3 regions of the Bradyrhizobium lupini genome follow, and region 2 is predicted to be linked to each of the others. Evidence: predicted binding sites of a transcription regulator. Region 2 holds the regulator's gene; each other region holds the start of a gene.

Region 1 (2,200 bases), 3.0 Mb from region 2:
GCGGCGATGCCGAGGTCGCGATATTTCGCGTAGGTACGCAGACCGTCGGCTTTGAAGTCTTCCTCGCGGTGATGGCTGATCGCAATGCGCTGCTTGGGCCGCGCCGGTTTCTTGGCGGATGACTTTGCCGTTGTCGTGGGGGCTTTTGCCTTCACCGCCGTGCGCGCCGTGGATCGTGCTGCGGGTTTGGCCCCGCTACGCCTCTTCACCGCGGCTTGCGATGCGCTGCGCGATTTTGCTTTCTTGGCCACGGGCGGCCTCCCCTGTTGTTATGGGGAGAGGCTAGCACAGAATGCGAAATCGCAGGGCGGGTTAGCGCTAACGTACCCACCACTTCTTTGCGCAAGCGTTGAAGCATGGGGGGTTACACTGACGCTAACCCACCCTACAGCTCCGCCCTTCAATGCAGCCGGAATACTCCGTCCACCGCGCGCAACTCGGCCGGCTTGATCAGCTTGGAATGCGCCACTGTCACCGAGTGAAGCGGTCCGTCGAGCTTTTCCTGCCAGAACGCCAGAAAATCCTTCAGCGCCGGAAATTTCGGAAACATGTCGTAGTCCTGCCAGACGTAAGTCTGGAGCAGCGAGGGATGATCCGGCATCCGGTAGAGAATCTGCGCCGTCGTCATTCCGTAACCCAGCAGCTGTTTCCGGAAATCGTCCGAAACGGCTCCACTCCGCAAGCCCATGCCAACCTCCTTTGCAGGAGCGCATTCAAGGAGTGGCTTTCCGGTGCGCCTTAAGAGCCACCCGCTGCTGATGCGCTCACATAAGAGAAATGTGACGCAAACTGACAATCCATCTCAAGCCCAAAAGTTTAACAAGCTGTTGAAATTCAATGCGTTAGCAGCAGATCTAGCTCCGTGCTAATACTGCGCCGAGCGCGATTAACGATGGAAAGAGATTTTGGCAGGCGGCGCCTCCGAGTGCTATTTTTCTGCTACAAGCCCTTGCTCCCGCCAAAATCCTGCCTTATCTCAGTTGTGCCTGCGCTGGCACTCGCCGGCGTAGACTGCTAACAACCCAAAATTCCCAAATCGTGCAAAAGCTTAGGAGAACTGCATGAATTTCCGTCCGCTTCACGACCGCGTCGTGGTCAAGCGCATCGACGCAGAAGAGAAGACCGCTGGCGGCATCATCATTCCCGACACGGCGAAGGAAAAGCCCTCGCAGGGCGAGATCGTCGCCGTCGGCCCGGGTGGCCGCGACGAAGCTGGCAAGCTGATCCCGATCGACCTGAAGGTCGGCGACCGCGTGCTGTTCGGTAAGTGGTCCGGCACCGAGGTCAAGATCGACAACGTCGACCTGCTGATCATGAAGGAAAGCGACATCATGGGCGTCCTCGACGTCCCCGCTTCCAAGAAGAAGGCGGCCTAAGAGCCCCTCTCTTATCCAGTTAAACACCTAAGGAAAAAATCCAGATGCCAGCTAAAGAAGTCAAATTCTCGGTCGATGCGCGCGACAAGATGCTTCGCGGCGTCGACATTCTCGCCAACGCGGTGAAGGTCACGCTCGGTCCGAAGGGCCGCAACGTCGTGCTCGACAAGTCGTTCGGCGCTCCCCGCATCACCAAGGACGGCGTCACCGTCGCCAAGGAGATCGAGCTCGAGGACAAGTTCGAGAACATGGGCGCGCAGATGGTGCGCGAAGTCGCCTCCAAGTCCGCTGACGCGGCCGGCGACGGCACCACCACCGCGACCGTGCTGGCCCAGGCGATCGTGCGCGAAGGCGCCAAGTCGGTTGCCGCCGGCATGAACCCGATGGATCTGAAGCGCGGTATCGATCTCGCGGTCGAAGCCGTCGTTGCGGACCTCGTCAAGAACTCCAAGAAGGTGACCTCGAACGACGAGATCGCCCAGGTCGGCACCATCTCGGCCAACGGCGACGCGGAGATCGGCAAGTTCCTCGCCGACGCCATGAAGAAGGTCGGCAACGAGGGTGTCATCACCGTCGAGGAAGCCAAGTCGCTCGAGACCGAGCTCGACGTCGTCGAGGGCATGCAGTTCGACCGCGGCTACATCTCGCCCTACTTCGTCACCAACGCCGACAAGATGCGCGTTGAGATGGACGACGCCTACATCCTCATCAACGAGAAGAAGCTCTCCTCGCTGAACGAGCTGCTGCCGCTGCTCGAGGCAGTGGTGCAGACCGGCAAGCCGCTGGTCATCGTCGCCGAGGACGTCGAAGGCGAAGCGCTTGCC
Region 2 (2,200 bases):
TGCATGACCTGGACGACCGTGCCTGCGGGCACCGACGCATCGGGCACCTCGAACATCGCCTGCTGGAAGTTCGGGTCGAACTTCTGGCCCGAGGGGTCGAACTTCTTCACGCCGTGTTTTTCCAGCGCGCTGAGCAGCGAGCGCTCAGTCAGCTCGACGCCCTCGATCAGCGAGGCGAGGCCTGCATCGGCCGCCGCACGGGCTTCGGCCGGAACGGCATCGAGCGCGCGCTGCAGGTTGTCGGCGATGTCGAGCACGTCGCGGGCAAAGCCGGTGATGCCGTAGAGGCGGGCATCCGCGACCTCCTTGGTGGTCCGCTTGCGCAAATTCTCCATTTCGGCCAGCGTCCGCAGCATGCGGTCGCGCGCCTCGGCGACTTCCTTCTGCAGAAGCTCGACGGAGCCGGGCTCGGGATCGTCGGGCATGATGTAGGGTTTTGACACCACGGGCTCGCCGGCCGCAGCACTCGTGTCTTCGGGTTGCCGGTCTCGATCGGTCATCGGCTCTCTTTTTCGCATTCGTCTCAGGGGATTTCTGGCCCGGATATCGTGCTTCGGGCGGCGAAAATCAAGCGCCCGTGATCGGCCCGGCCGCCGGTCAGCCCCCCAGGAGCCGGCTGACGATGCGGGCAGCGTAGTCCACGGTGGGGATCACGCGGGCATAATTCAGCCGCGTCGGCCCGATCACGCCCAAAACGCCGACGATATGGCCGGCGGCGTCCCGATAGGGCGAGATGATGGTGGACGAACCCGACAGCGAGAACAGCTTGTTCTCACTGCCGATGAAGATCCGCACGCCTTCCGCGGTTTCGGCCCGGCCGAGCAGGTCGATCACGCCGCGCTTGGTCTCGAGATCGTCGAACAGCAGGCGAACGCGCTCGAGATCCTCCAGCGCATGCAAATCCTCGAGCAGATTGGCGTGGCCGCGGACGATGAGCTGGCGATCCTCGTTCTCGCCGCCGGACCAGCTGGCGATGCCGGCCGAGATCACCTTGTGCGTCAGCTGATCGAGCTCGGTGCGCGCCTCTCCGAGCGCGGTCTCGAGCTCCAGCCGCGCCTCGGCCAGGGTCCGGCCCCGAATGCGGGCATTGAGGAAGTTGCCGGCTTCGGTCAACGCCGAGGATGGAACTCCCGGCGGCAGCGTCAACACGCGATTTTCGACCTGCCCGTCCTCGCCGACCAGGATCACCAATGCCTTTTCCGGTTCCAAGCGGACGAATTCGATATGTTTCAGCCGCGCATTGGATTTCGGCGTCAGCACGACCGCGGCCGCGCGGGTCAGGCCGGAGAGCCGCGTCAATGCCTCCTCGAGCGCAGCCTCCACCGATTGCGCGTGGCCGACGGAGGTCAACTGGCTCTGGATCGCCTGCCGTTCACTGTCATTGAGGTCGCCGACCTGCATCAGGGCATCGACGAAGAACCGCAGGCCGAGTTCCGTCGGCAATCGGCCGGCGGAGGTGTGCGGGGCGTAGATCAGGCCGAGCTGTTCCAGATCGGCCATGACGTTGCGGACCGAGGCGGGCGACAGCGGCATGGCAATCAGGCGCGAAATATTGCGCGAGCCCACCGGCTCCCCGGTCGCGAGATAGCTTTCGACGATTTGACGAAAGATGTCGCGGGAACGCTCGTTGAGCTGGGCGAGGCCCGCGCGCGGCGCGATCAGATGGATCGGATCGTGATGGGCCACAGACGGTAACTCCTCTAAGACACAGGTAATTTGTCTATCCCGGATGCTTCTGACAAGCGTGGCGTTGGCGGATTGGAAATCGGGGGTGAAGAAGGCCTCGATCTTCCCCCTTGCCGCCCACCCTCACCCCCCTACAAGCACCGCCAACAGCCCTTTTCCGAGAGTTTTGGAGGATTTCCCATGCGGCCAAGCCGCCGTGCGCCCGACGAATTGCGCCCCGTGACGCTGGAGCGCGGCGTGGTCAAATATGCGGAAGGCTCGTGCCTGGTGAAATTCGGCGACACCCACGTGCTGGTCACCGCCACGCTGGAAGACCGCCTGCCGCCATGGCTGAAGGGCCAGGGCCGCGGCTGGGTCACCGCCGAATACGGCATGCTGCCGCGCGCGACCTCGGAACGCACCCGCCGCGAGGCCTCCGCCGGAAAGCAGAGCGGCCGCACCGTCGAAATCCAGCGCCTGATCGGCCGCTCGCTTCGCACCATCATCAATCTCGAAGCGCTCGGTGAGCGCCAGA
Region 3 (2,200 bases), 1.0 Mb from region 2:
CAGCTGGCCGCCGGTGAGGATCGCGAGGTCCTCGAGCATGGCCTTGCGGCGGTCGCCGAAGCCCGGCGCCTTGACGGCGGCGACCTTCAGGCCGCCACGGAGGCGGTTGACGACCAGGGTGGCCAGCGCCTCGCCCTCGACGTCCTCGGCGATGATGACGAGCGGCTTGCCCGACTGCACCACGGCTTCCAGCACGGGCAGCATGGCCTGCAGGCCGGACAGCTTCTTCTCGTGCAGGAGGATGTAAGCGTCCTCGAGTTCGGCCGTCATCTTCTCGGGGTTGGTGACGAAGTAGGGGCTGAGATAGCCGCGGTCGAACTTCATGCCCTCGACGATGTCCACCTCGGTGTCGAGTGACTTGTTCTCCTCGACGGTGATGACGCCCTCGTTGCCGACCTTCTGCATCGCCTGCGCGATCATCTTGCCGATGGCGGCGTCGCCGTTGGCCGAGATGGTGCCGACCTGGGCAACCTCGGAGGAGGCGGCGACCGGCTTGGCGCGCTTCTCGATGTCCTTGACGACGGCCGCGACCGCAATGTCGATGCCGCGCTTGAGGTCCATCGGGTTCATGCCGGCGGCAACCGACTTGGCGCCTTCGCGGACGATGGACTGGGCCAGCACGGTCGCGGTGGTGGTGCCGTCGCCGGCGAGGTCGTTGGTCTTGGAGGCGACCTCACGCACCATCTGGGCGCCCATGTTCTCGAACTTGTCCTCTAGCTCGATCTCCTTGGCGACGGTGACGCCGTCCTTGGTGATGCGGGGCGCGCCGAACGACTTCTCGATGAGCACGTTGCGGCCTTTCGGGCCGAGCGTCACCTTGACGGCGTTGGCGAGAATATCGACGCCGCGCAGCATGCGTTCGCGCGCGTCTCCGGAAAACTTGACGTCTTTGGCAGCCATGGTCTGCAATTCCTCTTCTTTTTCGTGATGTGTCTTGCTTATTGGGTCGCCTCATTCCGGGGTCCGCGATCGAACCCGGCGGAATGATGCATGCCCGGATCGAGTGACCCGGGCATGCATTCAGCGGCCGTTCAGGCGTCTGGCCTTAGGCCATCACGCCCATAATGTCCGACTCCTTCATGATCAGGAGCTCATCGTTGTCGATCTTGACCTCGGTGCCCGACCACTTGCCAAACAGCACACGGTCGCCGACCTTGAGGTCGATCGGGATCAGCTTGCCGGCCTCGTCGCGGCCACCGGGGCCGACGGCGACGACTTCGCCCTGGGACGGCTTTTCCTTGGCCGTGTCCGGAATGATGATGCCGCCCTTGGTCTTTGACTCGGCGTCGATACGTTTGACCACGACACGGTCATGCAGCGGACGAAATTTGGATTTAGTCATGACGTTTCCCTTTGGAGGCTCGCTTCGGAAGGAGAGGAAGTGGGCGGGCGGCGCTTCCGTCCACCCTTCCCGAGGATCGATCGGCGCGCGTTAGCAATCCATCTTTCAGAGTGCTAATGGTGCGCCCGGGAATATGGCTTGGCCGCGATCCTGTCAAGCAAAGGTGGTTAAGCGATTGGTGAGACGGATATAGGATGGTGACATTGGAAACTTGTTCGGGGTGCCGGCGTATTAAAGGACGTCATTGCTCCGGCAGCGGTTTTGCGCTTGGCTGCGTAAGGGGTGCGGCCATGGTTTTGTCCGGGGGAATGCCATGATCAGTTCAGCTCACGCGCGCACGGTCGCCAATCTGGCGGCGGCTTCTTGCCTGGCGCTGCTGCTTGGTGCCTGCGGCGGCGGCATGAGCCTGCCGTCCTTTTCTTCGTCCTCACCGCCCCCCGAGGCCGAGCCCGGCACCGGTCCGGAAATGCCCGCGTCGATCCGCGCCGACGAGATCGTCGGGCGCTGGGGCCTCGCCTCATTCCAGAACCCGGCCGACCGCGCCCGCACCGAGGCTGCCGCCCGGGCCCAATGCAAAAATCCTTACGTGATCACCGCCGGCTCCTCCGGCGGCGTGATCATGCATCTGGCGGACCAGGCAACACCGCAGGAACTGCGGCTGAAGGGTTCGCCCAGCGGCAAGAATTATATTGGGCCGGCGGGTCCGACGCCCGGCGAGCAGGACCGCGAAATCGTCTCCTTCGACGGCCGCGTCCTCATCACCCGCTTCATCGACAAGGACGCCGCCACCCGCTACGGCAACATGGTCTACGTCCGCTGCGCGCCGAGGGCGTAGTCTCTATCCTTCGTCATGCCCCG

The links. Region 2 encodes HrcA, which represses chaperone genes, less so after heat shock. Its sites were predicted from a motif close to GTTAGCACTCNCNNNNNGNGAGTGCTAAC; they were not measured.
Region 1: a site for HrcA is predicted at 991-1,019, ahead of AB3L03_RS31740 (co-chaperone GroES). Genes of this name have one in related genera too.
Region 3: a site for HrcA is predicted at 1,432-1,460, ahead of groES (co-chaperone GroES). Genes of this name have one in related genera too.

The regions. Positions count from the first base shown of each region.
Region 1 covers NZ_CP162553.1:6,659,851-6,662,050, reverse strand. The annotation lists gene AB3L03_RS31750 (cupin domain-containing protein) at 1-251, opposite strand, end outside; gene AB3L03_RS31745 (usg protein) at 401-688, opposite strand; gene AB3L03_RS31740 (co-chaperone GroES) at 1,062-1,376, shown strand; gene groL (chaperonin GroEL) at 1,421-2,200, shown strand, end outside.
Region 2 covers NZ_CP162553.1:3,705,984-3,708,183, forward strand. The annotation lists gene grpE (nucleotide exchange factor GrpE) at 1-500, opposite strand, end outside; gene hrcA (heat-inducible transcriptional repressor HrcA) at 598-1,686, opposite strand; gene rph (ribonuclease PH) at 1,867-2,200, shown strand, end outside.
Region 3 covers NZ_CP162553.1:4,733,372-4,735,571, forward strand. The annotation lists gene groL (chaperonin GroEL) at 1-900, opposite strand, end outside; gene groES (co-chaperone GroES) at 1,046-1,342, opposite strand; gene AB3L03_RS22370 (hypothetical protein) at 1,656-2,177, shown strand.